Nordella sp. HKS 07: one gene and its partner. The protein of the gene in region 2 interacts with the protein of the main gene of each other region in a pairwise test. Links are inferred from orthologs where the notes say so. Each region holds a gene or a part of one and is shown on either strand. Other genes may lie near its edges.

What was found.
Region 1: the proteins of G5V57_RS19020 (region 2) and G5V57_RS25395 interact in binary tests that used the Escherichia coli proteins (3 or more experiments, as listed by UniProt). The link is inferred for Nordella sp. HKS 07 from one-to-one orthologs.

Annotation. Positions count from the first base shown.
Region 1 is NZ_CP049258.1:5,412,367-5,415,683, forward strand. The notes cover bases 232-3,230. They hold G5V57_RS25395 (cysteine desulfurase), read left to right. Parts: upstream 232-1,108; coding sequence 1,109-2,353; downstream 2,354-3,230. Other genes in these bases: sufD (Fe-S cluster assembly protein SufD), read left to right, coding at 232-1,112; G5V57_RS25400 (SUF system Fe-S cluster assembly protein), read left to right, coding at 2,350-2,733; sufA (Fe-S cluster assembly scaffold SufA), read left to right, coding at 2,743-3,120; G5V57_RS25410 (TfoX/Sxy family protein), read left to right, coding at 3,221-3,230. In the rest of the region: more of sufD, read left to right, coding at 1-231; more of G5V57_RS25410, read left to right, coding at 3,231-3,317. UniProt on the Escherichia coli protein: Cysteine desulfurases mobilize the sulfur from L-cysteine to yield L-alanine, an essential step in sulfur metabolism for biosynthesis of a variety of sulfur-containing biomolecules.
Region 2 is NZ_CP049258.1:4,026,523-4,029,692, forward strand. Bases 97-2,948 are described here. They hold G5V57_RS19020 (SufE family protein), read right to left. Parts: upstream 1,829-2,948; coding sequence 1,364-1,828; downstream 97-1,363. Other genes in these bases: G5V57_RS19005 (MucR family transcriptional regulator), read left to right, coding at 97-153; G5V57_RS19010 (PAS domain-containing protein), read left to right, coding at 294-806; G5V57_RS19015 (BA14K family protein), read left to right, coding at 817-1,296; G5V57_RS19025 (DUF488 family protein), read right to left, coding at 1,950-2,576; G5V57_RS19030 (DUF5330 domain-containing protein), read right to left, coding at 2,619-2,948. In the rest of the region: more of G5V57_RS19005, read left to right, coding at 1-96; more of G5V57_RS19030, read right to left, coding at 2,949-3,026. UniProt on the Escherichia coli protein: Participates in cysteine desulfuration mediated by SufS. Cysteine desulfuration mobilizes sulfur from L-cysteine to yield L-alanine and constitutes an essential step in sulfur metabolism for biosynthesis of a variety of sulfur-containing biomolecules.

The DNA of each region.
Region 1 (3,317 bases), 1.4 Mb from region 2 along the record:
CCAATCTCAGGGTCCTGATCGACCGACCCTATCCGCCACGCGTGAAGGTCGAGGCGGCGAAGAAGGACGTGGAACGGCTCCTGAAGCGCGATCCTCTGGCAAAGCTGGCGCATGCCCGCATCGTCTTCGTCAATGGCGAATTCGCAGAAGGCTATTCCAACCTGCCGGCTGGCGGCGATGTGCGCGTGAAAGCGCACCTCAATGGGCTCGATGCCGACAGCGAGCCGGTCCTCGACATGAACCTCGCCTTCGCCACGGCGGGCGTCGAGATAGAGATCACCACCAATATTGATGCCCCGGTCGAGATCGTCCATGTCGCGACCGATGCCGAGGCGCGCACCATTGCCACCCGCAACAAGGTCAAGGTGGCGGATGGCGCCTCCGCGACCTTGTTCGAGACGCATATCGGCGAGGGCGATTACCTGTCCAACAGCGTGATCGATATCGTGCTGGGCGCCGGGGCCAAGCTCGACCGGGTCAAGCTCGAGATCGAGTCCCGTTCGGCCATCCATCTCGCCCATGCGCTGATCACGATCGGCGCCAATACCGTCCTGCGTGACTTCACCCTGACCTCGGGCGCCCGCGTCAACCGGCAGAACGGCACTTTGGAGTTCAAGGGCGAGCGCGCGGATGCGAAGATTGCCGGCTCCTATCTGCTGGCCGGCAAGCAGCATGCCGATACGCGTCTCGTCATCGATCATCAGGTGCCGAAATGCACCAGCCGCGAATTGTTCAAATGCGTGATGGACGAGAATGCGCGCGGCATCTTCCAGGGCAAGGCCATCGTCCGGCCCGATGCGCAGAAAACCGATGGCAAGCAGTCCTCGCATGCGCTGCTTTTGTCGGAGACGGCCGAGTTCGACGCCAAACCCGAGCTCGAGATCTATGCCGATGACGTGGCTTGCGGCCATGGCGCCACCAGCGGCGACATCGACCACAATCACCTGTTCTATCTCCAGTCGCGCGGCATTCCGGAGGCCGAGGCCAAATCGATGCTGATTGGCGCTTTCGTCGGCGAGGCTTTCGACACGATCGGTCATGACGGCGTGCGCGACGTGCTGACACGCTTCGCCGAGAGCTGGCTGGTCAATCACAAGGAAGACGCAAGGTGACCGCTCAGCAGAAGATCCGCCCGGCCTATGACGTCGAGATCCTGCGCCGCGACTTCCCCATCCTCGCGCGCGAGGTCTATGGCAAGCCGCTGGTCTATCTGGACAATGCCGCCTCCGCCCAGAAGCCCAGGGTGGTGCTCGACCGCGTGATGCAGGCGATGTCGGAAGACTACGCCAATGTGCATCGCGGCCTTCATTATCTCTCCAACACCTCGACGCAGGCCTTCGAGGACGCGCGTGAAAGTGTCCGCCGCTTCCTCAATGCGCCGTCCAAGGACCAGCTCATCTTCACGCGCAACGCCACCGAGGCGATCAATCTGGTGGCGCAGTCCTTCGGCGGCATGGTGATCGGGGAGGGTGACGAGATCGTGCTCTCGATCCTGGAGCACCATTCCAATATTGTGCCCTGGCATTTCCATCGCGAAAGACGGGGCGCCGTCCTCAAATGGGCGCCGGTCGACGATGACGGTAATTTCCTCATCGAGGAATTCGCGAAGCTCCTCACTTCGCGCACCAAGATGGTCGCCATCACCCATATGTCGAATGCGCTCGGCACCATCGTGCCGATCAAAGAGGTCATACGCCTCGCCCATGAAAAGGGCATTCCGGTGCTGGTCGACGGCAGCCAGTCGGCCGTGCACATGCCGGTCGATGTGCAGGATCTCGACGCCGATTTCTATGTCATCACAGGCCATAAGACCTATGGCCCCTCAGGCATCGGCGTCCTCTACGGCAAGATGGAGCATCTGCGCCGCATGCCGCCCTATCAGGGCGGTGGCGAGATGATCGGCGAGGTGTCGCTCGACCGCATCACCTACGCCGAACCGCCGCATCGCTTCGAGGCGGGCACACCGGCCATCGTCGAGGCGATCGGGCTCGGGGCCGCCCTCGACTACATGAAGGGCGTCGGCCTCGAGGCCATTGCCGCCCATGAGGCGGATCTGCGCGACTATGCGACGGCAAGGCTCTCCGAGATCAATTCGCTCAGGATCTTCGGGCGGGCGCGTGAGAAGGGGGCAATCGTCTCCTTCAACATGGATGGGGCGCATGCGCATGACATATCGACGGTGATCGACCGCGCCGGCGTGGCGGTCAGGGCCGGCACCCATTGCACCCAGCCGCTGCTCGCCCGCTTCGGTGTCACAGCTACCTGCCGCGCGTCCTTCGCCATGTACAACACCCGGGCGGAAGTTGATAAACTGGCGGAAGCGCTTATCTCTGCGCAGAGGATATTTCTTTGACCGAAGCTCAGGACCATATCGTCAGCCCCGAGACCCCGCCCGCGGCACCGGCTTCGGCCATCCCGCCGGAGGAAATCGCGCGCCTGACCGACGACATCACGGCCGCCCTCAAGACGGTCTATGATCCTGAAATTCCTGTTGATATTTACGAGCTGGGGCTCATCTACAAGGTCGATATCGAGGACGACCGGCAGGTGAGCATCGAGATGACGCTGACGGCACCCGGTTGTCCGGTCGCCGGCGACATGCCGGGTTGGGTCGAGAACGCGGTCGGCGCGGTTCCCGGCGTCTCGGGCGTGAAAGTTAACCTGGTGTTCGATCCTCCGTGGGATCATTCCCGCATGTCGGATGAAGCGCGCGTTGCGCTCAATATGTGGTAGGCTCGCTCGATGGCTATGTCCCGTCCCCGTCCCAAAGTGATGACGCTCACCGATGCCGCGGCTGAGCGCGTGAAGGCCATTATGGCCAAGGCGTCGAAGCCGGTGCTGGCTCTCAGGGTCGGCGTCAAGAATGGCGGCTGCGCCGGCATGGAATACACGATGGAATGGGCCGAGCAGCAGAAGCCGCTCGATGAGGTTGTCGAGGACAATGGCGTCAAGGTCTTCATCGACCCCAAGGCCGTCCTGTTCCTTCTAGGAACCCAGATGGATTACAAAGAATCGACGCTGAAATCGGGCTTCGTCTTCAACAATCCCAACCAGACCTCGGCCTGTGGCTGCGGTGAATCGGTGGTGCTGAAGCAGGCCGAGGCCGCGCCCGCCACATAAAGTGTGAAGGCGCCAGAATGAGTCGCCTCAATGCTGTGTGCTTTTGTTTGCGCATGATCTTTTCGGAAAACCGGTATCCACTTTTCCGGATCACGCGCTAATGCCGGCGAGCGCCGAGTTTCTCGCCTTCATCAAGGAACAGCTTGCCGATTTCGGTCCGGTGTCGGTGCGCCGCATGTTCGGCGGCGCCGGTATCT
Region 2 (3,170 bases):
TTGCGGACGCACTACGATCTGTCTCCCGAGCAATACCGCGAGAAATGGGGGCTGCCGGCCGACTATCCGATGGTGGCGCCGAACTATGCCGAAGCGCGTTCGAGCCTCGCCAAGAAGATCGGACTTGGACAGAACCGCACCGATCGGCGCTGACCGAGGGGATTGAGCCTTAGGGGCGTTTCACACGGCACATTTGGGTCGGGTTCCGCATTTGGACTCTTGCGGCGCAACCCCTGTGGATTCATAAGTCAAGGGGCGCCGCGAGGGCGATTCGGGGCAATGGATTCGAGGATATGGTGAAGGGACAGGGAAATGCGGCCTTCAAGGCGCAGTTGATCATCCCCGAACATCGCCAGCTCTATGAATATTGGCTCTTGAAGGCGGCAGGCCGCCCGATGCCCGACAAGCGCGATATCAGTCCCGCTCACATTCCGCGGCTTTTGCCCAATATCAGCCTGATCGAGGTGGAGATGCCGGGCGAGCGCTACCGTGTCCGCCTCGCCGGAACCAGGCTGCGCGACGTGCATGATTGCGAAACCACCGGTCTCTATCTCGACGAACTCGATTGGGGCGACAAGCGGGATTATTGGCTCGCCGCCTATCATCGCATCGCCGAGGAAGGAAAGCCGGCGCAGGGCGTCGTCCGTGGGCCACGGACCCAGAAGGAGCATCTCGTCCAGTTCTGGCTCAAATTGCCCTTGACGCATGGGGGCGATCGGGTCGGCATGATCCTGTGCTACGACGCTTTCCTGCCGGGATCGGAAGTCATCGAGACGATAGAAGAGAAGCTGGCCGCGGCGCGCTGATCTCCTCAATATGAACAAGATCACGGCGCTGGATCGGACCATGCGATATGCCCCGTCATTCCTGGCTCTGCCGCTGCTTGTCGCCGGTTTCTTAGTCGGTTTCTTCGCCGGCACAGCGGCTGCGCAAGCCGATTCCTGCCGTTTTACCACTTGTGGCGCGCAAGAGCGCATGTTTGGCACTAGGCCACTCTATAACAACGACCCCGGCAATCGTGGCGGTCGCAGCTGGAACGACATCTACAATCAGCGCAACCAGCCGCGCTTCAAGCCGGGCGTGAAGGCCGAGCCTTTCGACATGGGCTCGCCGATCGATCCGACGAGGCCGCTGGCGAAGGGCAACAAGACCGACCCTTTCAGGACCAACGATCCGCAGGCCCGCAACGAACATATGCGCTGGTGTCGGCAGCATTACCGCTCTTATGTCGGCGCCTCGGACACCTACACGACCTTTGACGGGCGCACCCTCTTTTGCAACAGTCCTTACGACTGATCAGCGCGCGCGCTGGAGCATCGAACCGAAAAGTGCGAAGCGGTTTTCGGATACTCCGATGCGCAAATCAAAGAGTTAGAGCGCCGGACCGATTCGATGTGAGCGTCTGGCGCTCTAATGCCGCCTGGGCGTCCGACTTGATGCGCGCCACCATCGAAGCCACCCCATTCGAGCGCTGCGGCGTCAGATGCTCGCGCAGATCGAGTTCGTCGAGGAGGGTGCCCGCGTCATTGGCGAGGATCTCGGAGGCGGGCCGATCCGAGAACAGGCGGAAGATGATGGCGATGAGGCCCTTGACGATCAGGGCGTCGCTGTCGCCGGTGAAGGACAGGCGCGGCTCGCTGCCGTTCGTCTCTTCATGTGCCGCGATCCATACCTGACTGGCGCAGCCCTGCACCTTGTTGGCCGGGATGCGATCCGTCTCGGCGAGCGTCGGCAGCGCGCGGCCGAGTTCGATTACATAACGATAGCGGTCTTCCCACTCATCGATGAGAGAAAAATCTTCCTTTAGGGCTTCTATCGTTTCCTGCATGAATCTCTGCCTTGACCCCGCTTCAGATAGGCGTTTGGCGGAGCGATCTCAAGCGGTGGTGACAAAGTCGCCGGCAGGTCGACCTGGCTACGGCGACCGGGACCGCTCGCCCGTCGGAGCGTCAAGCTCGGAACTGATCGTTCTTGCCGGCCTGAGCGGGCCTCTCTGAGAAGGCGGCCCTTCGCGCTTTGTCGCGATACGCCTGGGCGATACGGTCCTCGTACGCTGTGAACAGATCCCTGTGGGATCGGTGAGCCATGGCAAGCAGCAACTGCTCGATATCGTCCTGTCCGATAGTCTCACCCGAACCCAGTATGTGCCTGACGCTGACGCCTTTTTCCTTCAGCGCACGCCCGATCAACAGGCAGCGATGGCAATCGAGCGGATCGCGCTCGGCGCACATCAGGGCAATTCGATGGGTGCGGGAGCCCTCGATGACACGATCGAGGCCATGGGTGAAGCTTTCGATCTGCGCCATCTTCTCGTAGTCGGCCACACCATCGCTGAAGAGCTCGGGCGTTTTAGGGCGGCCGCCAAGCTCGTCACCGAGATAGACATAGGCGATTTTCTCGGCGGCGAGCGCCTGCTTCAGCGCCTCACGGTTGAATTGGGGAACATGTCTGGAGAAGGGAACGCTGCGCACATCGGCCATAGCCGTAACGCCCGCCTGGCGCAGAAGCTGAATGAAGCTCTCGACCGATTGCGTGGAGTGGCCGATCGTCAGCACTTCCACCGTCTTGTCCATCATGGCCCCAGCATAGGGAGTGGCGGAGTGGGCCGCCAGCGCCGATCAACCTTGCGTGGCAGGGGGCCGCCATTCAGGGATCAGATCCTCGAGCTCGAGCGTATTCTGGCCGGGCCTCGCGCGGTCGCCTGACGCGGTGGTGACGCCGCTTTCGCCCGGCTCGGCCGCAAGCGACGGCGAGGTGCCGTTCGGCTCGCTCGCCCATTCATAGAGGAGCTCGACGCCGTATTTAGCCTTGCCCTCGAGCTTTACGGCAACGTAATGCGCGGTGTCGCAGACAGTAGCCTGGCGGCTGCAGAAGTCGCGCATGTCGGCGACCGCCGACATGGCGGCAGCAATAAAGTGCGTCGCCGGCGGGTCGACGTCGGCCGCGGCGTTCATGCGCTCTTCGGGCGGTGAGGGCAGGAAGACCACCGCCGCGGTGAGCAAGACGAGTGTCCTGATGATGCGCATATCTATTCCCCTTGTCCGGCTTCAGTCATAGCGCCCGGGGATTTCGTGCGGTTGAATGACGGCGTGGCAATTCGAGTCAAAGTTTTGGCAAGTTTTAAGTATTTCATTAACCATTCGGAAATCATGACACCTTACCCCTGGGGC